3 regions of the Paenibacillus sp. OT2-17 genome follow, and region 2 is predicted to be linked to each of the others. Evidence: riboswitches for the same ligand, from Rfam matches in the RefSeq annotation. Region 2 holds a riboswitch; each other region holds the start of a gene.
What was found. Region 2 has a riboswitch for thiamine pyrophosphate ahead of thiC (phosphomethylpyrimidine synthase ThiC). Riboswitches for the same ligand answer to the same signal wherever they lie in the genome.
Positions count from the first base shown of each region.

Region 1: linked by a shared signal. The riboswitch ahead of tenA (thiaminase II) and the one ahead of thiC (phosphomethylpyrimidine synthase ThiC) in region 2 are both predicted to bind thiamine pyrophosphate.
Region 3: linked by a shared signal. The riboswitch ahead of GRP75_RS11860 (ECF transporter S component) and the one ahead of thiC (phosphomethylpyrimidine synthase ThiC) in region 2 are both predicted to bind thiamine pyrophosphate.

Region 1 covers NZ_WUDQ01000342.1:241-3,873, forward strand. The annotation lists gene GRP75_RS20810 (NAD-dependent malic enzyme) at 1-1,534, shown strand, start outside; TPP riboswitch at 1,627-1,729, shown strand; gene tenA (thiaminase II) at 1,866-2,555, shown strand; gene thiM (hydroxyethylthiazole kinase) at 2,630-3,472, shown strand; partial or broken gene GRP75_RS20825 (bifunctional hydroxymethylpyrimidine kinase/phosphomethylpyrimidine kinase) at 3,469-3,633, shown strand, end outside.
Region 2 covers NZ_WUDQ01000061.1:2,120-16,010, forward strand. The annotation lists gene acnA (aconitate hydratase AcnA) at 134-2,845, shown strand; gene GRP75_RS10890 (YitT family protein) at 3,113-3,949, opposite strand; gene GRP75_RS29200 (hypothetical protein) at 4,456-4,608, shown strand; gene thiC (phosphomethylpyrimidine synthase ThiC) at 4,730-6,574, opposite strand; TPP riboswitch at 6,762-6,874, opposite strand; gene GRP75_RS10900 (IclR family transcriptional regulator) at 7,030-7,773, opposite strand; gene GRP75_RS10905 (alpha/beta hydrolase) at 8,072-9,109, shown strand; gene GRP75_RS10910 (Fe-Mn family superoxide dismutase) at 9,363-10,742, shown strand; gene GRP75_RS10915 (lipoate--protein ligase family protein) at 10,763-11,608, opposite strand; gene folE (GTP cyclohydrolase I FolE) at 11,773-12,366, opposite strand; gene GRP75_RS10925 (YneF family protein) at 12,421-12,675, opposite strand; partial or broken gene queG (tRNA epoxyqueuosine(34) reductase QueG) at 12,781-13,891, opposite strand, start outside.
Region 3 covers NZ_WUDQ01000074.1:1,239-13,593, forward strand. The annotation lists partial or broken gene GRP75_RS11825 (DUF5724 domain-containing protein) at 1-385, opposite strand, end outside; gene GRP75_RS11830 (hypothetical protein) at 401-820, opposite strand; gene GRP75_RS11835 (MetQ/NlpA family ABC transporter substrate-binding protein) at 1,288-2,145, opposite strand; gene GRP75_RS11840 (methionine ABC transporter permease) at 2,417-3,088, opposite strand; gene GRP75_RS11845 (methionine ABC transporter ATP-binding protein) at 3,081-3,806, opposite strand; gene GRP75_RS11850 (energy-coupling factor transporter transmembrane component T family protein) at 3,946-4,737, opposite strand; gene GRP75_RS11855 (ABC transporter ATP-binding protein) at 4,712-6,163, opposite strand; gene GRP75_RS11860 (ECF transporter S component) at 6,163-6,759, opposite strand; TPP riboswitch at 7,009-7,118, opposite strand; gene GRP75_RS11865 (TatD family hydrolase) at 7,163-7,960, opposite strand; gene GRP75_RS11870 (polynucleotide kinase-phosphatase) at 7,981-10,590, opposite strand; gene GRP75_RS11875 (3' terminal RNA ribose 2'-O-methyltransferase Hen1) at 10,587-12,056, opposite strand; gene GRP75_RS11880 (nucleotidyltransferase domain-containing protein) at 12,078-12,355, opposite strand, start outside.

The sequences.
Region 1 (3,633 bases), on a different contig from region 2:
GCAGTTTCTCGCACAACCCACCATGCTGCGTAAAAATGCTTCTCTCAACGACCTTCACAACCGAAATGTCGTACTCTACTACCGGCTGCTAACCGATCATTTGAGTGAAATGCTGCCCGTAGTCTACACGCCGACCGTAGGAACCGCGATTCAAGAATATAGTCACGAGTACAACCGCCCTGGAGGCGTATATTTGTCGATAGATAACCCGAACGGTATTGGACAAGCATTCCATAATTCTGGTTTGAGCGGCCATGATGTGGATCTGATTGTCGTGACAGATTCCGAAAGTATTTTGGGGATTGGTGACTGGGGCGTCGGGGGGATTAACATTGCTATTGGCAAGCTTGCAGTATATACGGCTGCGGCAGGCATTCATCCTGGGCGGGTGCTGCCAATTGTACTGGATGTAGGCACGAATAATGAAAAGCTGCTGAATGATCCACTGTACATCGGAAACCGCCATAAACGAGTTCGCGGAGAAGTCTATAACCAGTTTATTGATACTTTTATCAGCAAAACGTTAGCGCAATTCCCGAAGGCGCTTTTACATTGGGAAGATGTGGGTAGCGTTAATGCGCGCCATATTATAGAAAAATACGGTCAAAGCATACTCACCTTCAACGATGATATACAAGGTACAGGAGCAGTGACCCTGGCTGCGATTCTTTCGGCGGTGGGTGTCACCAAGACTCCGTTGCGTGAACAAAAAATACTTGTTTTCGGCCCAGGGGCTGCAGGGATCGGTAACGCTGATCAAATTCGGGGCGCTATGATCGAGGATGGCCTTTCCGTAGATGATTCATTCAAGTCCTTTTGGGCCTTTGATTATCGCGGGCTGTTAACGGAAGATATGGAAGACGTATTGGAGTATCAGAAACCGTATGTGCGCAAAAAGGATGAAGTCAGCTCATGGACCCGGTCGGGTGACGGCAAAATACCGCTACTGGAGGTCATCCGTCAGGTGAAGCCTACGATATTGATTGGAACTTCCGGTGTAGCAGGTGCCTTTTCTGAAGAGATCATCAAGGAGATGGCAAAGCATGTAGAACGCCCGATCATTATGCCCATGTCCAATCCTACAAACCTTGCAGAAGCAGTACCCGAGGATTTGATCCGGTGGACAGATGGCAGAGCACTGATCGCAACCGGAAGTCCTTTTGAGCCCGTTACCTATAACGATACAAATTTTGAGATTGGACAGGCGAACAATGCCTTTGTTTTTCCGGGACTGGGTCTGGGTGCGATTGTGGTTAAAGCCAAAAGGATTACCCCTGCGATGTTTACAGCGGCAGCAGTTGCTGTTGCCAATGGTGTAGATTCGAATACGCCTGGCGGTGCGCTACTCCCTCATATCCGAAAATTACGCGAAGTTTCGTACGCTGTTGCGATTGCGGTTGCAAAAGCCGCGATTCAGGATCAGGTAGCGCAGGCGCACATTTCAGATGTGGAACAAGCTATACAAGATGCAATGTGGAAACCGAAATATGCCAAGGTCAAAGCAGTGGAAAGTGTAATTCATCACCCTCACTAAGCCCAAAACACCTAACTAGAGGAAATTTAATATTTTGTACACTATGTTTGACATAGCATATGAACGAATGTACAGTAATAGTCAAAAGAATAGAAGTCCACTAGGGGAGCCACTATGGCTGAGACAAGAGCGTATCTTGGACCCTTTGAACCTGATCTAGTTCGTACTAGCGTAGGAAAGTGGAGCCTTCGTATATAAGGTTTCAAGCGTTTTTTGCGTATTGGGCCTATTGTTGAAGCCGCTCCATTTTTCCGGGGCGGCTTTTTAGCGTTGTTCCGGAATTATATTCTTACAGGACTTCTTGCTCTTCAATTTAATGGAGGTGGGGAAATTGAGTTTTACACAAGAACTCCGTCGGCAGGCGGACGGCATTTTTCAAGCGATTTTTGAGCATCCCTTTGTGAGAGGTATTGCTGAAGGAAGTTTGACAAGGGGACAGCTGATTCACTATGTAAAACAGGACTTTGAATATTTGAACGCCTACATGCGGATATACGGCATCGCAATCTCCAAATGCACGAATCGGGAGGACATGGCTGTATTTAATGAACAAATCTCTTTTATTCTCCACAGCGAGGTTCATCCGCATCAAAATTTCTGTGCTGTCGCAGGGGTGAGCTATGAAGAGTTGCAGGGATATCCGCTCGCTCCGTCGGCCCATCACTATATCCGTCACATGCTGACGGTTGCGCATGAGGGCAGCCTGGGCGAGATCTTGGCTGTGCTGCTGCCATGTATGTGGACGTATGCCGAGATTGGTCGCAGGCTGCTGGATGAAGTAAAGCCGGATGAGTCTCATCCGTTCTATGAATGGATGGGCTTCTATGGAGACCAGCTTGATGATACAACACTCAAGTTCCGAGAACGTGTAGATGCTTGGGCAGAAGGCGCAACGGCTGCTGAGCGAGAGCGGATGATTGAGCATTTTATACTGAGCTGCCAGCTGGAATATAAGTTCTGGGACATGGCTTATAACCAGGAAGAATGGCCGGTCCAGATGCAGGCAGCGGTCTTGGAATAGTCAGCCTGGCGATTCGATGCGTGAAGTACGGTTAATGCCCTGTTGAACCACCAACTATAGAGAGGATAATCATTATGAGTACATGGGAAAAAAGTTATTCGGATCTCCTGACGAAGGTACAAAACAGCAAACCTCTCGTTCACAATATGACCAATGTGGTAGTCACTAACTTTACGGCCAACGGCCTGTATGCATTGGGCGCCTCCCCGGTGATGGCCTATGCACCCGAGGAAGTAGCAGACATGGCAAAAATAGCGGGAGCCGTCGTGTTAAACATCGGTACGCTGAACCGCGAACTGGTGGATGCCATGATCATTGCTGGACAATCGGCGAATGCACACGGTGTTCCGGTCCTGCTAGATCCGGTCGGTGCGGGAGCAACGAGCTTTAGAACCGAATCGGCACTGCGAATCCTGAGAGAAGTCAAAATCTCATTGGTGCGGGGCAATGCAGCCGAAGTCGCGCATCTTGTTGGAGAAGCGCGTGAGATTAAAGGCGTAGATGCTGGTGACAGTGCTGACAGCGGAAATGTCGATCTGGCAATTCGGGCTGCTCAAACGCTCAATACAATGGTTGTCATTACTGGAAAAGAGGACGTCATCACCGATGGGGCCGAAGCACGAATGATAAGCGGTGGAGACGCGCTGCTCACGAAGGTAACCGGAGCAGGCTGCCTGCTGACCTCTGTGTTAGGTGCCTTTGCAGCTGTTGAACCCAGCCTGCTGCTCGCAGGTACAGCAGGCTTGGCATTTTACGGTGCAGCAGCTTCCCGAGCCGCAGCACGTACCGCAGAACTGGGGCCCGGCAGCTTCCAGATTGCCTTTCTCGACGAACTCGCCAAACTACATACAGGTTCGCTAGAGGGGCATGTCACTGTCCGTGAAGCCGGAACAACCACAGCAGGTGGTGCGCGATGACAGACGTTCGTGTACCCAGAGCACTGACGATTGCCGGTTCGGACAGTGGCGGCGGGGCCGGGATTCAAGCCGATCTCAAAACCTTTCAGGAGCTTGGCGTGTACGGCATGTCGGCTATTACGGCCGTTACTGTACAGAATACTTTAGGGGTCCACGGCGTA
Region 2 (13,891 bases):
CGCAACCTCTAACACGTAATGAACCACTGAAGATGTAATTGAGAACGCAACCAATTTAAACCAACTGTGCAAGACGTCGAAAAAACGACATCCCTATTTTCCCCCAAGCATCCACTTCAAGGAGGTAATACTTATGTCAGGAAAAGATCAATTCTCCATTGCCCGTAGTCTCGAAGTTAACGGTAAGCCTTATCGCTACTATAGTCTTAAGGCACTGGAGGAACAAGGAAAGAGCGGTATTGCCAAGCTGCCTTTCTCCATTAAAGTGTTGCTGGAAGCTGCGGTTCGCCAATTTGACGGACGCGCCATTACAGAAGAACATGTGCAACAGCTGACAGGATGGGCTGAGGATCGTGACACCAACAAGGAGATTCCGTTCATTCCTGCACGCATCGTGCTACAGGATTTTACCGGCGTCCCGGTGGTTGTCGATTTGGCAGCTATGCGTGATACGGTGAAAAAAGCGGGCGGTGATCCGAAACAAATCAATCCGCTCGTTCCTGTCGATCTCGTTATCGACCACTCGGTCATGGTCGATGCTTTTGGTACCAGTGACGCGCTGGACTACAATATTAATGTAGAGTTTGAACGCAACGAGGAGCGGTACCGTTTTCTGCGTTGGGCGCAAACGGCGTTCAACAACTTCCGTGCTGTACCGCCGTCCACCGGTATCGTCCATCAGGTCAATCTGGAGTATCTCGCCTCCGTGGCCGCCACCAAAACCATTGACGGCGAAACGGTCGTCTTCCCGGATTCCCTCGTGGGAACAGACTCCCATACCACGATGATTAACGGCCTTGGTGTTGTTGGCTGGGGTGTCGGCGGGATTGAGGCAGAGGCGGGTATGCTGGGGCAACCGCTGTATTTTGTCACTCCCGATGTGATTGGCTTCAAGCTGACAGGCAGTCTGACGGAAGGCTCTACCGCCACCGATCTGGCGCTCACTGTAACGCAAATGCTGCGTAAAAAAGGCGTAGTCGGCAAATTCGTGGAATTTTACGGGCCTGGTCTGGCTAACATCAGCTTGGCTGACCGTGCGACAGTTGCCAACATGGCACCGGAATACGGCGCAACGATCGGCTTCTTCCCGGTCGATGCGGAAACGCTGGCCTACCTGCGCAGCACCGGACGTTCCGATGAGCAAGTAAGCCTCGTAGAGGAATATTACAAAGCCCAAGGCATGTTCCGCACATCCGATACACCGGACCCTGTGTTCAGCGATACCATTGAGCTGGATCTGGCTTCGGTTGTACCGAGTCTCGCGGGACCCAAACGTCCGCAGGACCGTGTTGAGCTTAGCCGCATGAAAGAAACGTTTGAAGGCATTATCCGTACCCCGGTGGACAAGGGCGGCTATGGACTGAGCGATGAAAAAATCGCACAGAAGATTCCGCTGACCCATCCGGACGGCTCCACCAGCGAGTTGGGTACAGGAGCAGTCGTTATTGCAGCTATCACAAGCTGCACGAATACCTCCAATCCAAGCGTTATGCTCGGTGCGGGCTTGCTGGCCAAAAAAGCAGTGCAGCGCGGGCTCAAAAAACCAGGCTATGTTAAAACAAGCTTGACACCAGGCTCCCTCGTCGTGACGGAGTACCTGCAAAAAGCCGGACTGATCGGACCGCTCGAAGCCCTCGGCTTCCATGTGGCAGGTTACGGCTGCGCGACCTGTATCGGTAACTCCGGCCCACTTCCTGACGAAGTGAGTCAAGCCATCACAGACAATGATTTGACGGTTGGAGCAGTCATTTCCGGCAACCGGAACTTTGAAGGTCGTGTGCATGCGCAAGTAAAAGCCAACTATCTCGGCTCACCGCCACTGGTTGTCGCTTATGCGCTGGCAGGCACAGTGAACATTGATTTGGTGAATGATCCGCTCGGTTACGATCAGGACAATCAGCCTGTCTACCTGAAAGATATCTGGCCAACCTCCGAGGAGATCAAGGAAGCCATCAGCCTGTCTCTCAGCCCGGATATGTTCCGTCGTAAATATGCTAATGTATTTACTGCTAACGAAAAATGGAACTCCATTCCGGTTCCTGAAGGCGAACTATATGAATGGGATGAAAAATCAACTTATATTCAAAATCCACCATTCTTTGAAAAACTTCAGGATGGCGTGCAGGATATCAAGGAAATCCGTAATGCCCGTGTACTTGCCCTGTTGAATGATTCGGTCACAACGGACCATATCTCACCAGCAGGCAACATTGCCCCTTCCAGCCCGGCAGGACTGTACTTGAAGGAGCATGGCGTGGAACGCAAGGACTTCAACTCCTACGGCTCCCGTCGCGGTAACCACGAGGTCATGATGCGCGGTACATTCGCCAACATCCGTATCCGCAACAATGTGGCTCCAGGTACTGAAGGCGGCGTGACCAAATACTTGCCAACGGATGAGGAAATGTCCATCTATGATGCGTCCATGAAATATCAGGCAGCCGATCAGAACCTGATCGTCATTGCTGGTAAGGAATACGGCACAGGCAGCTCTCGTGACTGGGCGGCCAAAGGTACGCTTTTGCTGGGCGTTAAGGCTGTCATTGCCGAAAGCTTCGAGCGGATTCACCGCAGTAACCTGGTCGGCATGGGTGTACTGCCTCTGCAATTCCAGGAAGGCTATGGCTGGTCCAGCTTGGGTCTGAACGGTCGTGAAACGTTTGACATTCTCGGCATCGACAATGACGTGAAGCCTGGTCAAGAGCTTACGGTTGTGGCTAAACGCGAGGATGGCACGAAGTTCGAATTCCCGGTAATTGCCCGTCTGGACAGCACTGTCGATATCGACTACTACCACAACGGTGGTATTCTGCAAACCGTATTGCGTCAAATGATCGAAAGCTAAGTTTATGAACTTCATATGTGAAGAACCCCTGTTTTGCAGATAAAGCTGCAATCGGGGGTATTTTTTTATTTATATAAACCGAACTTAAGAGTTACCTATAGCGCCACTGCGCAGTCGGATGGTGCTTCGCTTGTACAGCACCATTCCGCCTACTCCGTTTTGATGTTCATTTTTCAAGTTCATCTTATTTATATAAAACAAAAAAAGTCGATCCCTCAGGACCGACTTCTAGCCACGTTCTCTTATAACCTTACCTTCGCACGCGAGTTACTTCGAAATATCCAAAAAGCCCTCTCCGAACACATCCCGCACGTCATGAATGGTGATAAATGCTGCTGTGTCGATGGCTTTCACTATCTTTTTAAGCGCTGACACCTCTTGTTTACTAATGACGATATACAGCACTTCTTTTGGATTTTTAGTGTAATATCCGTGGCCTGACAGGACGGTAACTCCACGATCCATTTTCGTAATAACCATCTCGGCAATTTTATCTTGGTGCTCCGAAATGATCATGACTGCTTTTTTCGGGTTCAGTCCTTCGATCATGAAGTCCATCACCTTCGTACCAACGTACAAAATAACAATAGTTAGCATCAATTTTTCTGGACCAATAATAAAATAGGAAGAGAACGCGACAATCAAATCAAAAAACAGCAGGCCATAGCTGATATTCCAATCCAGATACTTGTTGGCAATTCGGGCTAAAATGACCGTTCCCGCCGTAGTGCCACCTACCCGTACAATTAAGCCAATGCCGACCCCCACCAAAACTCCGGCAAATACAGCATTAATCGTCGGCTCATGCGAATCAATCCGCCAGTTGACCGTTAAATGTAAAAACAGCGAGTTAAAAGCGACCGCAATTATAGTGTACAGGGTCGTTCTCTTGTCCAAAAATTTATATCCGACAATCAACAGCAAGCCATTAATCACCAGATTAACGATCGAGGGAGACCACTGAAACAGATAGTACAAAATGATCGTAACCCCTGTAACGCCCCCCTCACCAAACTCATTCGGGATCACAAACAGATTAACAGCTAGCGCGAAAAAAAACGCACCCAGAATAATAAATGCAATGTCTGCAATACTTTTTTTCATATATACTCTAATCCTTTCTCTAACATTTCAAAGGATGAATCGCCAGATGGATTGGCTGACTCTTGTTGTCAAAATACGCTGACAACCAGTTCATGGTATCTACTACCAAACATAAAGTCAATACAACTTTGACACTTTAATTCGCCACCAGACTGCCTCAATCCTGACTTGGATTCCGCAAAATTCTCCTTTTACAAGGTTATTCGACAAAATAACACAATCCCGACTACTAAACTAAGAAAACGGGCCTCTAGCCCTTGTTTTAGACCTAGGCACATTTTCCTCTAAAACGACCATCCTCCTAATCAACATTTTGGACACATATGACCATCTTCCTGTTTTATGTCAAAAGCGTTTTACTTTGAAAAAATGTGGGTATAATGATTGAAACATTACCAAGCAACCTACATAGCATTACGACATCAAGTACATACAAATAGTCCTATACAGACGTCCTAAGCAACTCAATCTGAATTTGACAATATGGAATTGGAGGAATGACCTACATGAATACAATGAACTTAACCGTCCACACCCTGATGCCCTTTCACCACCAATACCAACGTGCCAACGCGGTGAGTATGCAGAAGAAAGAAGATAGCTCGGAGAAGAAGCTCAGCTTTCAGGACATTTTGAATGAAAAAATGGGTAAAAAATAATGCGCCGTTTATCCGGTTGCATGATCCGCTTTACATAAGCTAAAAAGCCGTAGTTTCCTACATCGACTGTAGAGAACCACGGCTTTTTTAATTCATTTGTCCCTAAACTCCCACGTTCGTTTTACTGACCTCCATCCCGATACTGCTCTGCCTTCTCACGCATCCCGGCAGCTACTGCTTCTTGAGTGTTCAGCCCCTTATCCGCTGCATAGGCGCGAATGTCCTGAGTGATACGCATACTACAAAATTTGGGGCCGCACATCGAGCAAAAATGTGCTTCCTTGGCGCCCTCTGCCGGTAGCGTCTCATCATGGTAGGACAAGGCCCGCTCGGGATCAAGCGACAGATTGAACTGGTCCCGCCAGCGGAACTCAAAGCGTGCCTTGGACAAAGCATCATCCCGCTGCTGCGCCCGTGGATGACCCTTCGCCAGATCGGCAGCATGTGCCGCAATTTTGTAGGTAATGACACCCTCACGGACATCATCCTTATTCGGCAGACCCAAATGCTCCTTAGGCGTAACATAGCACAACATGGACGTCCCGAACCAACCGATCATCGCCGCCCCGATGGCTGAGGTAATATGATCATATCCGGGGGCAATATCCGTCGTGAGCGGTCCCAAGGTATAGAAGGGAGCTTCCTTACAAATCTCCATTTGTAAATCCACATTCTCTTTGATTTTATGCATAGGGACATGTCCTGGCCCTTCAATCATGACCTGAACATCATGCTTCCATGCGATTTGCGTTAGCTCGCCCAACGTTTCCAGCTCTGCAAACTGTGCTTCATCATTCGCATCATAGATACTACCTGGACGTAGACCATCCCCGAGAGAAAAGGCCACATCATAGGCTTTCATAATTTCGCAGATTTCTTCAAAATGTGTATACAAAAAATTCTCCTGATGGTGCGCAAGGCACCAGGCTGCCATGATCGACCCGCCACGGGATACAATTCCCGTCATTCTATTCGCCGTCATCGGTATATACCGCAGCAATACACCCGCATGAATTGTAAAATAGTCCACTCCCTGCTCCGCTTGCTCAATCAGCGTATCGCGATACAGCTCCCACGTCAGCGCTTCTGCTTCGCCGTTCACCTTTTCAAGTGCCTGATACAGCGGTACAGTCCCAATCGGTACAGGAGAATTCCGAATGATCCATTCACGTGTTGTATGGATATTACGGCCTGTGGACAGGTCCATAACCGTATCCGAGCCCCAACGCACAGCCCAGGTCATTTTCTCCACTTCCTCCTCGATGGAGGAGGTAACCGCAGAATTACCAATGTTCGCATTGATCTTCACGTGAAAATGACGCCCAATGACCATTGGCTCACTTTCAGGGTGATTGATATTCGAAGGCAAAATGGCTCGTCCAGCCGCCAACTCCTGCCGTACAAACTCAGGCTCCACCCCTTCGCGGATCGCCGCAAATTCCATTTCGGGCGTAATGATCCCTTGCCGCGCATAATGCATTTGTGTCACTGTACGACCTTGCAAAGCACGAAGCGGACGGTTGGTCACGCCGGGAAATTCAACTGTCTCCCGTTTGGAGCCAGGTTTCAGTCCATTATCCTCCGGCTGGACGGCGCGTCCCTCGTAAGCCTCCACATCGCCCCGTTCCAGGGCCCAAGCTCGCCGTAATGGAGGCAGGCCCTGACGGATATCGACCTGATAGGCTTCGTCGGTCATGGGACCGCTCGTATCGTACACACGCAATGGCTCATGATGCTCCGTGCCCTGCGGCGTATGTGTAGGATGAAGAGCAATTTCGCGCTCTGGCACGGCAATGTCCGGCCGTGAGCCTTGAATATATACCTTACGGCTCCCTGGAAAGGGCGTTACCCCTCTGGCTTGCTCCCCGTTTGTCTTCTCTACCTCAACTTCTTTTGTTCCTACCAATCTTACTTCTGTTGATTTCAATTCTGTTCCTTTTGTTCCTTCTACTTCTGTCGGCTTCATTGTCCATTCCTCCCGTTTCGATGAAATGACACACCGATCCGGAACCATTCCCAGGGTGGCGCTGATCTATGCAAAAAAGCCGGTTCCCCAGGGAACCGGCTAATCTAACGAGGCAGCTATCCAGACAGTACGCATGTGGAATAATCCTATTCCAATGCGTCACCGTAGACAGCAGCCGCGTATACATTTCAATGGCCGATTACTTCCCTACGCTGGTATGATCCAGATCAGGTGCAAAGGGTCCGGAATCTTGCACGATTCCATCTCAGCCCGGCATTACAGGCTCCCCCAGTAACTGTGATACTTCTATTCACATGAGGCGGCTATAACAGATATCCCGCCATCCTTACCAGACTACTTTAAATTTATGGCTTTGGCAACCCTTCTAGGTTCCCTTTACTAAGGAGACGCTCCCCATCAAATCACTTTGCTTGCTTCAACTGTGCTCATTCTTGTTACGGAAGCATAAGTCCCATTTCCTTCGCCGCTTCAATCAAAATCGGAGCAAAGTCATGTAGCGTCTCGGGTGCAAGCCGACTGACCGGACCGGATACAGATAAAGCCGCAGTGACCTGTCCCTTCCGGTTTACAATTGGGGCAGCCACAGCAGCAGCCCCTGGCTCCCGTTCTTCATAGCTGGTCGCATAGCCCTTCTCGCGAATGTCCTGCAGCTGGGCTTTATAGACCTCCGGGTCTACCGAGAGCGGCCATTCATCCCCGCTTAGCAGGGCTTCCAGCTCCTGCGGCGGCATAAAGGCTGCCAGCACTTTGCTGGAGGCCCCTACAGCCAGCGGCATACGCGCACCTACAGGCGCAACCCTGCGGATCGCCTGATTGCTCTGCACGGCTTGTATGCGAATACGCATGCTGCCGTCCCGTAAGTATAAGCTGACCGTCTCGCCCAGACGATCACGTAGTCCTTCCATTGCAGGCTGTAACAACACCGCCGGCTCGTCGCTTTGGGACAAATGCGTGGATAGCTCCCAAATGCGGAAGCCAAGTCGATATTTTTCCGTTTCGGCATTCCGAACGACAAAGCCCCGATCCTCCAACGTAGTCAGCAGCCGATGAACCGTGCTTTTATGTAGACCAATTTTGGAGGCAATCTCCGTCAGGCCAAGATCCGAATCTGCGGTAAAACACAGCAGTATATCAAGTGCACGCTCTACAGCGCGAACGGTTAATTTACGGTTTTCCATCGTGAACCGCTCCTCTTGTATCCATATTCGTTTCACACTATGAAACATGGTTACATAAATTATATAGAATAGTCGCGGCTACTGTAAACCGATGTTTTTGTGACAACCATATTACAGAACGAGAACAAACATCGACAATTCTTTGCATCATTTTTACTTTTCCGGTTCAGGCGTTGACTTTGGATAATCCCCATCATACGATAATAGGTATCTATACGGATCTACACTACTATTTTCAAGTGGAATTATACCTAAATTCTATGAAACGAAGATCAATTTTATATAAGGAGGCTCTTACATGATTTCGACATCCCAGCGCAACGCTCAGCTACAGACCGCTGTTCAGGAGCCGTCCACCCCACTCTTTAATCCCCGTCTGCTGCGGTTCAAGCACGTTGTGATTGCTCTGCTGCTGTCGGTCGTCTTTTTTCTGTTGTTTTGTTTTATTGCCTTGCATGCTTACATCGCATGGGTACTTACGAATCCCACCGTTGCACCACTGTACTCTAATCCAATGCAGGCTAAAAGCATGCCTTATGAGGAAGTCAGCTTCCCTGCCAAGGATGGTAGCCGCATGGTACAAGGCTGGTATATCCCGGCGGACCAATCGCGGAAAACGATTATTTTCAGTCATGGCTATGGGGCTAACCGCGAAGAAAGCTGGATTCCCATGTATGATTTGGCGCATTATGCCCACAGCTTGAACTTTAATGTGGTCATGTTCGATTATGGATTCGCGTCACAAAACAGCAAAGCAGTCGCAACCGGAGGCAAAGCAGAATCCCAACAGCTCCTCGGAGCAATTCAGCTTGCGAAGCAACGCGGCTCGTCGGAGATTATCGTATGGGGCTTCTCCATGGGGGCAGGAACCGCTCTTCAGGCGGGCTTGCAAACCAAGGATGTGGACGCAATGATTTTGGACAGCACCTTCCTGCTGGAGCCAGATACGCTGTACCATAACATTCACAATCAAATTAATCTGCCAAGACATCCGTCTTTGGAAATTCTGGAGTTGCTGTTTCCAGTCTTGAACGGAACCAGCTTGCATCAAATTCCATATCAGGAAGTTAAAAAGGAAAACTATCCGTTCCCGATCATGTTTGTGCATGGTACACAGGATGAAAAAGCTCCTTATCCTATTGCGGAAAAGCTCGCTGCCAATCAAACCAACCCGCTTTCCAGTGTATGGATTGTTAAAAACGGGATACATGAGCTTATTTTCAGAGAGCACCCTCGTGAATATTTGCGACGGGTATCGACGTTTCTAAGCAGTGTACAGGAGCTGGAGGACAAGAAAACCATCGCTGATGCCCACAAACAAACGACTACGAAGTAAATTTTTCGAAGAACTGTATTCTATTCTTCGTCTGGAAGAAGCCTGCCTAGGGACACTTAACCCGTGCCGTAGCTGGGCTTCTTTTTCGTTTTCCATGGGTATTCATTGTTTTACGTAACAGATGTGACCGGATTAAGGGAGTTCATAGACATATTCCTGATGAGACAGCGAATATACTGGGTACGTATGCATCCAGGGCAGATCTGCCAGATCCGCCGGATAGCCATAGTAGGATACGGGAGGTAAAAAAACGATGCTGAGTACTTATGGGTCTTTCCTGCCCTTACGTGTGCTGGAGGAAATTCGGCATTGGAAGCAGCAGGAAAGTTGGCATGTGGAAGTGATTAAATCCGCTACCGAGGGATTGGAGCCAACTTATGTACGGTTGCTGGATGATTGGCGGACTGTATTCGAACAGACGGAACGCACCGCCATAGAGTTGCTGGAAGAGCAACGGAGCGTACTCGATCCGGCAGATCAGGCGTGGCATCAGGAATGGAAACAGATGTCGGCTGCTCCACAAGCACATACACACGAATTCACTGAACATTCAAAACAGTCAAGGGGATTAGACGCATCATCATCTGTAAAGATGCCATTGTCAGAGTCAGCCTTAAACTCTCAGCCTGACTCACAAGAATTAAATCGTCGACTGGACGATTTGCTGCAAACCGCAAACCGTCAGTCACAGGAGTATGTACGACAGCTCGGTCTGCTGAGCGAGCACAGTCATGCATTGCGTCAGCAGCCAAAATCTGCCGGAGTTGTATTACACGCGGCACATGAAAGCCAATATTTCCTAATCTCGACAACCCCCTTTCAAGAACCTGGCTCCATCGCAAGGGCTGCTAGGTTGTATCATGTAGCGGCAGAGGGTGAGAATTACCCAGAGGAAGCGTTTCGAGAACGGCAGGCAGGCATAAGGGGAGAAGGCGCATGGACGACTAAAAGCGTCAAATCCAGCCAAGCGCAACCTTCGGCAACGGAAAAAACCTCAATCGGCCGCTCGGTTCCTATTGGGGGACATCGCCTACCGCCGCTCCCTTACCCCTATAATGCGCTTGAACCGTATATTGATGAGAAAACGATGCGTATTCACCATGATAAGCATCATTTGAGCTATGTGAATGACCTGAATAAAGCGGAAAAGAAGCTGGAAGAAGCCCGAAAAACAGGTGATTTTGACCTCGTAAAACATTGGGAACGTGAACTGGCATTCAACGGCGCAGGCCATTATCTGCATACTCTTTTTTGGACGATCATGAGTCCTAAAGGTGGTGGAAACCCAAGCGGACCGCTGGCTGAACAGATTAAAAAGGATTTTGGCAGCTACGATGCGTTCAAAAAGCAATTCAGCTCGGCAGCCGAAAAGGTCGAGGGTGGCGGCTGGGCTATCCTGGTATGGAGTCCACGCGCGGGCCGGCTTGAAATTTTGCAGGCCGAAAAGCACCAGAATCTGACTCAATGGGAGTCCATTCCGCTGCTGGCGATAGATGTATGGGAACATGCATATTACTTAAAGCATCAAAATGAGCGTAACAAATACATTGAGGATTGGTGGCATGTCGTTAACTGGCCTGAAGTGGAAGCGCGCTACGATCAAGCCTCCAAACTGAGATGGCAACCCTTCTAAGCTTCTAAGCTAAAGAAAAACTACACCTGCAAATCGTATCGCTCTCTGAGCGCTGCCATTTGTTCGGTCAATCCTTCCAGTTGTACCAACCAGCCATCGGCAGGTAAAATGGCTGTCCGGCTCTCAACGACACGGCGCAGAGATGCCGTGTACGCCTCAACAGACGGCACTCCAGCCAGCTCTGCCAGGCTACCCATCGTTGCTGGATTCACCCGGGGGTAATCCTGCTGCTGCACGCCTGCCGATGTGTCCCCGGCTGCCTCTGTATAGAAATGCTGCACCGCCTGTGCACGCTCTGTACCGCTGCCCTCAATCATCACGAAGGCTGTGATGATATACGCCTTGGCTTGGCGCCGCTGTGCAATGCCGCAAAACTTGCGGCCCCGGACGCTGACATCGTAATCCCCGGGACAGAAGGACCCGAGGATTTCTCCGGTCTGCGCCTCGCCAGACCACGGAACCAGCGCATCGGCAATTAGCGCTGCCATGAGCCGAAAATCCTCATGTAGGCTGATGGCCCGCTGTGGATTCGGCAGGATTAAGGACAGGTTCAGTACCCCTCTGTCCAGCATGACGGCTGCTCCACCCGAGGGGCGTACGCATACCGAGGTTCCCGCGTTGCGCACTCGTTCCATCGCCTGTGGGGCGTAGGGAAGCCTGCGGTCCCGGTGACCGATCACAAGCGCTGACGGATGCCGCCATAGATGCAAAATGGGTGTAGCTCCTTTCCCTACTTGCCGACAAGCCAGCTCCTCCCAAGCCAGCGGAGACAAAACATCCTCCTGAGTGGCCGCGAGTGGCGTTTCAAACCACTGTAACTCAGGCAAAGCTGTTGTTTTTTCCGTTGATCTATGTACATTCTCCATACGTTATCCCCTATCTATAAAAATAACTGTTATCCATAGGCAAATCGTAATTTTAAGGCAGCTATCCCGTCGTCTCTATTTCTGATGTTAACAAAAAAGGTGGCTACGCCTATGCGTAAACCACCCTTTTTTTGTTCATCACATAAACGTCTTGCGATGTTCGATCAATCCTTGAGCAGCGACAAAAACTCTGCGCGCTGCGCTGCATCATCACGAAACGTACCGCGTACCGCAGACGTTACCGTTTTGCTACCAGGCTTTTTGACACCTCTTGCACACATGCACAGGTGCTCACCTTCCACGACCACCATAACCCCGTGAGCGGAGACCGCTTCATTTAAAATATCAGCGATCTGTGATGTAATACGCTCCTGTACCTGCAATCGGCGGGTTACTGCCTCTACCAGGCGTGCAAGCTTGCTCAGTCCTACAATTTTGCCGCTGGGTACATAGCCGATATGCACTTTTCCGAAGAAAGGAGCCATATGGTGCTCACACTGGCTGTAATAGACGATGTCCTTCACGATCACAAGCTCCTCGTGATTCTCGTCAAATGTCACACCCAACGCATCCCGGGGATCAACCTCATAACCCGCAAATATTTCCTCATACATGCGCGCAACGCGTGCCGGTGTTTCCAACAACCCTTCACGCTTGGGGTCCTCACCGATCAGTTGTAAAATCTGCTCCACATGGTACTCGATTTTATCCCGGTTATCCGCAGCTTTGCGGTTAATATAATCTTTTACGCCAGCCACAGTAATCCTCCTCTATGCAGCAACCTCATGCGGCATCCGTGCTCACGTTGCTCATTATTTCCGACGGCCCTGATTTTTACGCGGACCAGGCTGATTTTTGGAGAACTGTTGGTTCTTCATCATCTGCTGGGCTTTTTGCATTTGTTTCCCATTCAGGTTGTAACCCATCTGTTTGGCCATTTTTTGCAGCGTTTCAGGGTCGTTTTGCATCTTTTCAAGCTGTTTACGAAGATAATAAGCACCGATGAAAAATCCCCCAACCAAACCAGCAATCAGGGTAATAATCGGAATGACAATATTCCACACCACGAAGTCGTCACCTCTGTATATTTATATGAAACATCTTGAATTGCACGAACCTATCATAGCAAAACATGGGACAGCTAGCAAATCACTTTTTGCAAACATATGTCCTTATTGTTTCTCCAAATCCAGCAGCTTCGTCTTGACTGGTAAGCCTCCAGCATAACCGACCAAACTTCCGTTTGCACCCGATACCCGGTGACATGGAAACAGAATGGGTAACGGATTTTTGTTATTGGCTCCACCCACAGCACGTACCGCCTTGGCTCGTCCGATCGATTCTGCAATATCTTTGTAGGACACACTTTGTCCGTACGGAATATTTTGTAATGCACGCCATACCTGCTCTTGAAAAGGAGTGCCTCTCAAATCATAGGCTATACTGAATTCCCGTCGTTCTCCCGCAAAATATTCACGCAGTTGATCCGCGGCTTCGCGCAGTTTTTCCGGCTCCTGCACATAGACATATTCCCCAATCCATGTTCGGGCCCATTGCTGAAGCAGTGCTTCCTTTGCATGAAAAACGCCATAGTCTATTCGGCACAGCCCCCGATCCGTAGCGCACAGCGTCAACGTGCCCACAGGTGTCTCCATCTCATCATAATAAATGGTGGTTGGACCCTGTGAATCTCCGGCCGTTACTTCTGATTTTGGTAATTCAGACGCCTTTTGCTGTTCTGCCTGCTCTTGTTCCTCTAGTTTGGAATGCGCTTGCGCGATCATTTCGCGTACTTGCTCATGTTGTTCCTTCTCTGATGCTTGCTTGATCGCTGTCATAGCGTTCTCCCCTCCTATTCGACTCAAAGCCCACGCCGCCGTGCCTCGTAGCTCGGGACGCGGATCATCCAATAAAACCTCCGTTAACTTGGGCACCGCGCTGATATCCTTGAAATTGCCCAGTCCAATGACTGCATTGCGTTGAATGGGCTTCTTCCCCCGCCAAGCCGCCGCACTTTGTCCAAATTGGTCTTTGAATTCACGGTTGCTCAAATCCAATAACGGCAGCAGCAACGGCTTCACAATTTCAGGATCGGGTGTAAGCTCGGGATGGTGATCCCAATTGAGACCCCGATTTTTGGGGCATACCATTTGGCAGGTATCACATCCGTATAGCCGATTCCCTATCTTCCGCATAAACTCCTCATCCAGAAAGCCCTTCGTTTGCGTCAAAAAGGACACACACCGCTGGGCATTCAGCTGTCCAGGACCCACAAGCGCGCCC
Region 3 (12,355 bases), on a different contig from region 2:
TTCGGATCAACTGCACCATTCTTTTATAAATCCGGGAAGTATGGGCCGTAATATCCGAAGTGCGAAACGGTTTTCGCGCATACCCTGTGCTGTATGGATATTCAGTCACATGCTCTGTTAGATGGGCGAATACATCGCCCGCTGTTTGTCCAATTAGAGCACGTAATACCTCTGTCAGTGGCTTAAACAGCGGTTCTCCGCTTTCTGTCGCCCGTTCTTTTAATATTCGCTGACATTCGTTAAATGGCTCCTCGTTCTCCTGTATGTAATGAAGCTTACCCAGTTCCACAACATACTGAGCCAACTCCTGTTGTTGTCCATCCAGTTGCGCCGCGCGCTCCTTCAGTGTGGTGAAATATTCTTGCTCATTGTTCTCTTGATGCATATTTCGTTTCCCCCTCTACCATAGGCCTCCAGCCAGCATTGTGAAGCGTATAAATACAATCTCATTCCCATCCTTCAGTGACAAAGGAGCATCCAGTTCAATAATTTCCTCGTCACATACAAAAACTCTGTATAAACCATCTTCAAAAGCCTGCATCGCCGTGTTCACAGCATCCTTAATATCCGGGACACCGTCATTATATATGGAACCGAATCCTACTTTGCCTATCTCGCCTTGTGCCTGAACTTCCTCTCCCGTGAGGAACGGAATCAGCGCGACACTCTCCTGCTTTTCCCGTAGCTTTTGAACATTCAGAGCAACGGTTGCAGTAATCAAATCTCGCAATGTTTCTGGAGCAGGACTCAGTTCTAATTCCTGTCGTGCGAGTGCGGGCTTGCGCTTTCCCAAACTTTTTACAGTTACAAACAGCTTCATGTCGTTCCCCTTCCTTTTTATTCACGCTTTTGGCCCGTTGTCAGCTGAATTTTTTGACCCGTTTAAAAACACCGTTAACGAAATCGAAAACGAATGTTTGTTCGTATATTTATTTTAATATGTTCCTTATCATTACTCCATCGCCCTTTATGACCAAAATTTGCAGCGGTGTAACACCCTAAAATCTTAAAAAATAAGACTTTATACCCTGTTTTCGATCATTCCTTTCCATATTAAGGATGAAAAAAAGACCTGCACAAGGGAGACCATCTGCTCTTCACAGACTTCCTTCCATTATACAGGTCGTATTTCATCATAAAACGATGTTTCAACATACTTATTTCAGGATTTTGCAAAATTCGATTCCAGTCGCTCCAACGTGCAAGATATAAACGAACTAAACCATTTCGATCTATATCCTATTCATTGGAAGTCGCTTATTGGATTTTTGCAAAATCCTCATTTATTTAAAATGCTGGAACAACGCTGTCCTTGTAATTATCCTCAAAAAATTTACGTACTTCCGGTCCAGTCATTCGCTTTGCCAGCTTTTGAATAGCATCGGAATCTGCATTATCCTTACGCGCTACCAGATTAATGGCAAAGTGCGTATCGTCTTTTTCGGTAATCAGCGCGTCCTTCTTCGGTGTCAGACCGAGCGGCTTGGCATATGCGGGATACATGGCAGCCATGTCCACATCATCCAGTGACCGCGCCAGCATCAACAAATCCACTTCTTTAAACACGAATTTTTTCTTATTCTCAATAATATCAGCCTGTGTAGCATTATAGCCTACGCCTTCTTTAAGCTTGATCAAACCGTTTTGCTCCATCATTACTAAAGAGCGTCCGGTATTGGCCGGGTCATTGGCAATAGCAATGGTCGCACCTTCGGGCAGGTCTTTAATGTTCTTGTATTTTTTGGAGTACGCGCCATAAATGGCATTGTAAATTGGTTTTACCGCTACCAAATTGGACTTGTTGCTTTCATTATATTGTTGCATAAAAGGAGCATGCTGAAAGAAGTTAGCATCCACTTCATGGCTTGCCAATGCGTTATTCGGTTGGATATTATCTGAAAGCACGACGATTTCCAGATTGACTCCGTCCTGTTTAAGCAGCGGCTTCACGATATCCAGCACATCTGTCATCGGTGGGATTAGCGTTGCTACTTTCAAGGTCACTTCTTTTTGGGAAGTTGCTTCTTTAGACTGTGTTTCTGGAGCAGCCTGCTTTTGACCACCGCATCCGGCAACCAGTAGCATAACGACAGCAAATAGTGTGAGTAGTTTCAAGTTCGTTTTCATGTTGTTTTTCCGACTCATTTGATGAGGAACCTCCAAGTAAATTGTAATTGGGAAGATAAAAAATGAGTTACAGTACAGCCGCTTCACGTGCAGATTGTTCTTCTGATCGCTGTTGAAATGGGATTCTCTCTGATTTGTAACACAATTTATAGGTTAGAATCCCATTTCAAAGGCGAACGCTGGCGCTTCTCCAGACAATTCTGCCCGCTCCGCTTTTGAGGTACTGTAAAGTCATTTTTATTTCCCATAGTGAGTGGTGCAATTGTTAATGAAGAGATTCATTAACCTCTTACCGCTTGTCGATCCGGCGGGATATGGTGCTTCCGGTGAACTGGATCGTTTGTACGAAAATAATCATGACGACGATGGTGAACGCCATCAAGCCTGTTTCAAAACGCTGGTAACCGTAGCGGATGGCAAAATCGCCTACCCCGCCGCCGCCCACAATGCCCATCACCGTGGAGTAGGAGATGAAGCTAATGGTGGACGTGGTCAAACCCAGTACAAGCCCGGAACGAGCTTCCACGTACAGAAATTTAAAAATAAGCTGGAGGGTGGATGCCCCCATAGAAGTAGCGGCTTCAATTACACCCTTGGGCACCTCAAGCAATGATTGCTCCACCAGCCTCGAATAATAGGCGATGGCCACCACTGACAAGGGAACCGTTGCAGCCATCGTGCCCAGCGCCGTCCCTACGACCAGACGTGTAAATGGAATCATAAACACGACGAGCAGCAAAAACGGGAACGAGCGGATGACATTGACCACACTGTTCAATAAGGTGAACAGCAGTCGATTTTCATATTTTTGCCCTTTGCCGCACAAATACAAAATCGTTCCTGCCGGAAGCCCTAACAGTACAGCTGCTGCGATAGAAATCCCCACCATGATAAACGTCTCCCCGATGGCTTTCCATATCTCAGACTGGTATTGCGCAATGATGCTCAGCATTTCATTCATCAGCTTCACCTGCTTCCGCTGTTGAACCTACCGCAGCGTCAACTACACGTTGCGTTGAAAGCAGCTGCCCATCCCGCATTTCTGATACACGGGTACAAATATTGCGTACCACGTCCATATCGTGCGTTACGATTACAATGGTAACTCCCAGTTCCCGGTTGATCTCCCGTAACACGCCCAGAATATCCGCGGTCGTCTGCGGATCAAGCGCCGAGGTCGGCTCATCACACAGCAGCACCGCAGGTCGATTCGCCAGCGCTCTGGCTATCGCCACACGTTGCTTTTGGCCTCCGCTCAGTTGTGCCGGATACTGTTCTGCTTTATCAGCTAAACCGACGAATTGCAGGCATTCGCTCACACGTTCCGCTCTCTCTTTTTTCGCGACACCTGCCAGTTCCAACGGCATTGCCACATTTCCACTGACCGTCCGATTGTGAACAAGATGATAATGCTGAAAAATCATCCCTATCGATCGCCGCGCTTCACGGAGACGTTTTTCCGGCATGCGAGTCAGATCTTCCCCGTTCACAACCACGTTTCCCTCATCCGGCCTTTCCAATACATTCATCAACCGGAGCAACGTAGACTTACCGGCACCGCTGGCACCTATGATACCGTGAATTTCCCCCTCCTCCACTTGAAGGGACACGGATTGAACCGCATGAAATTGGCCGCTTGAGGTGGTATAATACTTGCTTACCTGATGCAGCGTAATCATGAAACCTGGCCTCCTGATGATCCATTTCTCAGGGAAAATGTAATAAGCCCGCCAGCCCAGGCGGGTCTGTACGAGCCGTCAATTCCCATTGCATTAATATACCACAGAGCAGAAAACGGGCAAAGCCTTTTGACAACAATTAACGTACATCCCACACCCCCACGTAAGGAAAGCAGATACCGAGTCCCCAAGCCAGCGTAAGCATGATGACAAAATAGAATATGAACACAATATCTACAGCCGAATAGCCAATCGCATAATAATACGTGCGTTTGGTTTCATTAGTAAAACCCTTGGCTTCCATGGCAATAGCAATTCGCTGTGCACGCCGGATACTTTGAGCGAGCAGCGGAATTGCATACCTGCGAAGCGTGGCATACATATTCCATTTGGACACATGCTGATGTAAACCTCGAATACGATGGGCTTGTCTCAATGCCTGGAATTCCTCCACCATCATGGGCATCAACCGCATGGCTGCCAAAAAGCTATACGCATACTTCGGAGAGAGCCTCCATTGCTGCATCAGTGAATAAAAAAGGTCCACTGGACGAGTCGTTAAACCAAACAGCAACCCTACCGCCGCCATACTCAGCGCACGAAAGCCCAGATGTATACCCCGATAAAAGCTTTCCTGCGTAATATGGATCAGGCCCCATGTCCACCAGGTCGTCACCCCTTTGCCGAACATCATCATGCCCGTTGAGGTTGAAATAAACACCAATATAAAGGGAGATCCATACAGCAGCAGCCGCTTCCATGGATGGCCTGACCAGACAAGCAGCAGCAGCATAGCACACGCAACATTAAACATGACATTCGGATCATGAATGACTATAACGACCACAAACAGTATGGAAAACATAACGAGCTTTAGGCCCGGATTCACACGATGCAGCCATGTTTTATGATGGGGAAAGGACAGGTTCATACTGTAGTTCCCCTTTCTGAATCCGCCATATATCGGTACAATATCGATGGACAATTTCTGGGTCATGCGTGACCATCACAATGGCCGTGCCTGCCGCTCTCAGCTGCTCCAACATATCCAGCATGACAAAGGTATTACGCGCATCCTGCCCAAAAGTCGGTTCATCCAGCAGCAGCACTTCCGGCTCACGGATCATAGCCGTAGCAATACTCAACCGCCTTTTTTGGCCCAATGAAAGCTGATACGGATGACGCTCGTCCAGCCGCTCCAGTCCGAATTGTACGAGCATCCGATCGACCCGTTCCCGGCACTGTTCAACGGTGAACAAGCTCTTGGGTAACGAATACTCTAGTTCCTTTCGTACGGTGTGTGCTACGAATTGCAGCTCGGGATTTTGAAACGCGAACCCGATACGCTCTGCCAATTGTTCCGTACTGCCTGCCTCAATTCCGCGCACGCTATAACGTCCCTGTGTGCGAAGTAAGCGCATCATGGAGAGCAGCAGTGAGCTTTTGCCAGCCCCGTTTTCACCGACCACGCCAATCCAGTCGCCAGGCTTCACCTGCGCATGCTCCACATAAATCACTGAACTTAAACCGCGGAGGCCACTAAAATGTTCCAGCTCCAGCAAATCAATCCCTGTACCATTCTGCTGTGTCACTGATTCACTCCAACGCGGCGAAGACGATTCACTCCATACTCCCGGGTACCACACGCCATACTCGGACAATGCCTGCCGCTGCCCATGAAATACTTCTTCCGCCCTTCCATCCGCAATGATCTCCCCTTGAGCAGAAAGCACCACAATCCGGTCCACATCATGGACAATTTCATTAATTTTATGCTCCACGATCACCAGTGTCTGGTCTACCGAAATGTTTCGAATGGTATCCCACACCTGTGTAGTGCCTTCCTCGTCCAACAAAGCCGTGGGCTCATCCAGAAAAAGCACTTCTGGCTCCATAGCCAGCACAGACGCAATCGCCAGCCGCTGTTTCATTCCCTGTGACATGCTGCCAATGGGCATGTGTATATCATCCGTTGATAGACCAACCTGTATCAGCAGCTCGCGAATACGGGATCGCATCTGCTCACGAGGAACCTGATTATTTTCCAACACAAAAGCCAGTTCCTCGTCTGCATATGACATACAAAACTGCGTATCAGGATCTTGAAATACAATACCTGAGACACTTGGGATTACAGCAGCATCGCATTTCATAGGCACTTCTATCGTGCGTGGAATCAGACCGCTTAACACTTGGAGCAGCGTTGATTTACCGCATCCACTCGGTCCCAGCAACAGCAGCTTTTCCCCCTTGCGGACAGACAAAGACATATTGTGAAAAAACAGCTCCTGCTCACCGGGGAATTTCAACCGAAGACGGGTGATCGAAGCCACCACATCTTCGGTTGCCTGGCTCATCAATCCAGTCCCTTATAATCTTGTTCCGTTGCGGGTCTCAAACTTCGCGTGACTCCGGTTACCTCCAATGCCCTAGCCAGATAGAACGCGAATACCCCGGCAATCACAATGCTGCCAATCATGCGAAAACCGATATACAAAACATAGTTCCAGGTCGAAAGCTGATCAATATACCCGTAGCTGAAGTCTAAAATCAGAGAAGCGACAGCCGCCCCGGCCGCAGCTAGCGAAGCAACCCACAGGTTTGCGTTCCGATACAGAAAAGCCGCAAAAAATAGCTCCGCTCCCAAGCCTTGCAGCAGGCCATAGTACAAGGTGGACATCCCCCATTCGCTTCCCAAAAAAGCACTGACCGTTGCCGCTGCCACCTCTGCCAAAATTGCAACACCCGGCTTGCGAATGATGAGATAAGCAAACGTGCCTGCCATAAACCACATGCCATACATCAGTTGCTCGGCGTGTAGACCGAATGGTTTCATCAAATCATAGGCAGGTCCCCATATTTTGTAGACTAACCCGAACACAACAGCGATCACAATCGTGACCAAAATATCAGTCAGCTTCAACCCTTTGGACGCTCTTACAGCAGTATTCATTATTGCGTGCTCCCCTTATCCTTATAATTGGCCTCTTGGCCATAAAAAAAAGCTTGTCTGGAGCTGAATCTCCAGGCAAGCTTTATGCGCAGTAAAAGGTGAAGCACCATACAAAACATCATTCGTCGATATGCCTTATATAACCAGTAGTCTAAGCTACTACACTGATACCAAGCCAAAGTCAGGGTCAAGGTAAAATGCTAGGACATACATTGTATCTATCGACAACCGCGAAACAAGCGGCATTCCTGTATAGTGTTCTTGGTTTCTCTACGCTGGCATTACCCAGATCAGATTTCACGGTCAGTGGCAAGGGCCACCCTCTCAGCCTGACTTTCTCAAGCTCCCGACAATGCTTTTTTAATTCACTATAATATATACCACATCTATGGCTTTGACAATCCTATAATCCGAAGAAACGTTTGGCTGTCTCCGTCGTGGCGATTTCGATCTCCATCATGCTTCGGCCTGTACATTCGGCTATCGTAGCAGCAATGTGAGCGAGATACATCGACTCATTACGCCCTTCTTTGGGCTTCACGGGCAAATTACGCGGGGTCAAAAATGGAGCATCCGTTTCAATCATCAGACGGTCCAAGGGAATATCTCTGACCAGTTCACGCAGATGTTTGCCACGCCGTTCGTCGCAAATCCAGCCGGTGATCCCGATATACAGTCCCATCTCTACATACGTATGCAATTCTTGTTCCGTGCCTGTAAAACAATGCACCACTGCTTTATCGACAAGCCCTTGATATTCCCGCAGCATAGCAACAAAATCCTCATGTGCATCTCGTTCATGCAGAAATAACGGCATATTCAGCTCACCCGCCAGTTGGATTTGCTCCCCAAACCATCGGCGCTGCACATCACGCGGCGAAAAATCACGGTTGTAGTCCAATCCGCATTCCCCTATGGATACGACCTGCGGCTGACTCGCCAGCTGGCGGAGCTGCTGAATCGTATCTGCGCTGCAGTCTTTGGCATCATGGGGATGCACGCCAGCTGTCGCATACAGCTTGCCCGGATAACGTGCTGCATACTGAGAAGCCTCCCGACTGCTGCGGACACTGGTCCCGGTAATAATCAGGGGTGAAATCCCTACAGCTGCGGCTCTCTCTACCACCTGTTCCCGATCCGCATGAAACGAACGGTGCATCAAGTTCACGCCAATATCAATTAACGGTGTACCCCTTTCCATCTCATTCCCTCCTTCGCAAACTACAATCTCGGATCAATCGGCTCCGATTCCAGAGATAGCGCGGCAAGGACGCATTCATGAATACGATCCACCGTATCCTTGCGGACAAAACGTTCCACGCCTTCCATACCAAGCGCTCCTTCCATCAGGGCATGACGCTCCTTTTTGTTCGTTCGACGCTGCTTCAGACGCTTTAAATTCTCAGGAGCAAGATAATCCATACCGTAAATGATGTGCAAATACTTCCGGCCTCTCACCTTGATTGCAGGCTGAATCATCTTGTCCCGATTTTTCATCAAAAAGCGTTCCGGCTTGATCACAATCCCCTCATGACCATCCTCTGTCATCTCGTTCCACCAGCGAATGACCTCTTCCTCGCTTGCTTCGTCCGTGATAACGCGATACTCTGTCTCCATAAACAGGGAAGACAGCCCAGCCAGCTCCCGGTTTTGCTCCATATGCCAAATATGAGAATGGTCGAAAAAAGTCTTTCCGCTGTGTGCCAGCGTATGGAACGGTGCGATACGAATTTCATCCAGACCGTCCACATCCCAGCAATATTTTTGAAAAGCCTCTTGAAACGTTACGGCATTCGCGTACTTCTGTTCCATTTCCTCCAGCCAGTCTCCAACCTCTCGACCTGCAACCTTCGCCTGCTTCAGCTTGTCTACCAGCTTACTGCGATCCAACAGAGCTGCCTCCCCCACATGCGCATACTGTGCAGCAATCAGTTCCCGAGCCTTGAGATTCCACGGTACAATTTCCGCATCCAGCAATACAAAATCCGTCTGGTTCCGTTCAAAATATCCAGCAGTCCGTAGATCCACATTCAGCTTCTCCATCACTTGCTTCCCAAGGCTTTGTTCAAAGAAAGCTCTCCCACTCCGACTATAGATCGTGCCCAATGTCGGGTAGCCTACATATTGAACAGCGGCCTGTTCGTTTTTGAATAATAGTAGAATAGCCCGGCTACCCATATGTTTTTTCTCGGCCACCATCGTTTGTACTCCTTGCCCGCGATAATAAGCCAGCGCCTCACGTGGATGCTCCAGATATCCTTCCTCTGCAGACACCGCTGGAGCAGGGCTCATCGTCGGTGGAATATACACCAGCTCCTCCATGGGTACAGTCACATGTGACACGGTATCTATAGCGGATTTGATCCATTCTCCTTGTACGCGCACTTCGCCATACGTTTCCGTCAGCACACTGTAACCAGCGATTAGCTTGCGTAAGTTCGGCGGGGAAAACCGTTTTCTCTGCCACCGGACAAGTGGGCTATCGGGATCATTCGCATAATTCTCATGTGCCGAAACGCTGACAAATTCCTTTTCTGGATAACGATAAGCGGTCAGCATACCGCCAAATACCACACCCTGATCAATATTCACCGTCTGGTTCACAAGGGTAGGCTGCGGTCTCGGATCATGTCCCCATACTACTATTTCTCCCGATTCATGGTCTACGAACCAATCCTTGCGGATCGGTTTTCCGTTCGCATCCTGTCCTTCCGTATCTCCATAGCGGCAATAATCAGAAATACGTGTCGACTGTTTGCCAATAAAATGATCCTTAATCCCGGCATGAGCCACAACCACATGTCGCAATCCATTTCTGCCAAAAATAAGATGAGAGGGTGCATGTAGCAGAAAATCCCTCAACTCGCTTCTAAGCTGTTCTACCGCTGCCTTGCCCGCTTTTTGTTCATATTGGACCAGTTCCTCTGCAAATCGTTCATCGCCATGACTGAGAGTCACCTTTCTTCCATCGAGGTAACGGCCGATTTTCCAGCCATGATTGCTGTCAATCATATACGCTAGTCCGGCATCCACGTGCTTTTTCCAGAACTGCACCGCTTGTAACGATTCTGGGCCACGGCTCATCACATCCCCGACAGATACTAGTCTTCTACCATCTGGATGATGGTAGAGTCCTTCCGTATCTTCCGTATATCCTAGCCGCTCTATCACTTCCAGCATCTCACGATAGCACCCATGGATATCACCAATGATGTCAATACCTGAGCCAATCTCATGAAACAGTGGCTGCGCACGGCGGACAAAATTCATTTCTTCTATATCCTTAAGGATATAGCAAGCGTTAAAGCCTTCCTCACGGATACCACGCAGGTTCCGCTTTAACAGCTGTGCCTGCTGCTTGACCCGTTGGCGGCCACGCGGATGCTCCCTGCCTAAATCCCGTTCCAGCAGCACAGCTTCGGGTACATCCAGTACCCAGGCCATAACAGGAACATGCGCTTTGGCTGCCAGCTGTACATATTTTTGACGATCCTCAGCATACAAATGGGTGGCATCCACAACCGTCAGCTTATTCAAGCGACAGCGCATGGCCAGAATCGTATCCATCGCCTCAAACGCCTTGGCTGACATTTGCTGATACTCATAGAACAGTACGTCCGATTCCAGCCTTGGAAGTCCACTCCAGTCTATAAATTCCGTATCTCCGACCAGCTTGCGAAAATGATCCGAGGATACCACTTCTGTCTCCAGTAGAATCCCTTCGCTCACCAGCCTGTCCAATAATGTGGTTTTGCCACTGTTGGAGGCCCCCACCAACACAACCAGTCCAGCATGCGGTAAATGAATCGTACGTTTGGATGAATTGCTCATGCTTCCTTCTGCTCCTTTCTGCACGTAAATATAGCCATTTGGGTCGGTTGTCCAAAGCCTTCGACCTCTTCTCCGATCCCCTTCAGCGCTACCGAATAAGGAGCTTCCGCAATCCACTGCTCACATCGTTCCTGAAACTCGCTTCTACTCCATTCAAAACGGTGATCGCCATGCCGTAGCTCTTGCTGATTTATACGATACACTTCATTATATTCACGATTGGGAGTCGTCACGATCAGCACGCCCGGCTGATACTCCGTCACAATCGTCTTCATCACCCGGTTCAGACGATGCTCGTCCACATGCTCAATGACCTCACATAGGATCATCACATCTTTGCCCCGCAATTGTTCATCATAATAAAAGAGTGAGCCCATCATGGGTGTAGGAATGATCGCGTCGGTATGCCTTTCCAGCTTGGCAAAACGCTCCATGGCTCTCACCTGTGCATACGCAGACGGCTCCACCGCCCAAATTTCTTCAATGCCCGTCATTCGGGCCATCCGAGCCGATAGCTTCCCTTCCCCTGAACCAAAATCTACGATTTTCTGTCTGCGAGGCAGCTTGCGAATCACGTCCATAATGGCTTGATATCGCAGTTCATTCAGCCGTACAGTAGGCTGCTGCTTCCCTTCCTCCTGTGGCTGTTCTGGCTGTTGAACCTGTTCGTGCTTATCCTTTTGAGCTTGGACAGTATCCTTTTCAATGTGTTTTTTTGTACCTGTTGTTTCAGCAGAAGCAGAAGCAGATTGCTCAGATTGCTCAAATTGCTCAATCAGATTGGTAAAACGAAGCGTGCGTCGAATGATCAGCTCGCGTAGTGGATGCTCTGGCAGCCAGCCCTCACCGTAACGTCTCAGCTTGTCGAACTCTTCTTCACTAATATAGTAATGCTTATAATTATCCAGCACCGGAATCAACAGCAATAACTGACGCAGCGCATACTGTACCGTCTGGTGGCCACTTAACGTGACATATCTGACGGTGCTTCGATTTTTCAGCTGAAAAGAATAATCCGCTTCCCCTCGTTCTATGGCCACTTGATAGCCCAGCGGAGCGAATAGCCCCTCCACCACAGAATCCGGTAAATCCGAAGCAACGGGCCCAAACGATAACTCCAGCGCAAAAGGGTGCGTCACCCATCCTGCATAGTCTTCCTTGGGTTTGCCGTTCAGGGCTGTGCCAAGCGAGCCACGAATATAGGTGCAAAATAAGCTGCTAGTTACAAACTCCCGGTCATTAATATATTGTGTAATGTCATAGCTGTCCGGACTGTTTTTGACCAAATCAATCGAATCTGGCGAAGCCTGAATGACGATCTCAGCCTCTTCCTCGGTAAAAACAGTGTACACCATGCGTACACGTGCGCCTTTTTCCGTGCGATCATACGTATTGTAAGGATTCTTAGCAAGCAAATGCGAAATCATCCCTGCATGGGTTCCAGTTGCTTTTAGCGTGATGTGCATACTCCACTTCTCCTTCCCAGCTTATGCTTTCCATACTTCATTCACCGCAGTGCGGAACAAATCATCCAACTGCTGATCCCGTCCACTCTCCACATGCTGAAGCAAGGGCGCCTTTTGTTCAAAATAAGCAATTTGCTGCTGGATAAAATCATTCACCACCGAAAGCCGTGGCTCCATATCCAGTTCCTCGCCCGCTTTTTTACGTTGTAGCAAATGCCCGATCACCTGATAAAGTTCTGTATCGGTCGGAATTAATTCCTCTAGCAAGTCTACGAATTCCATCGGAGGCATGCTGTTGT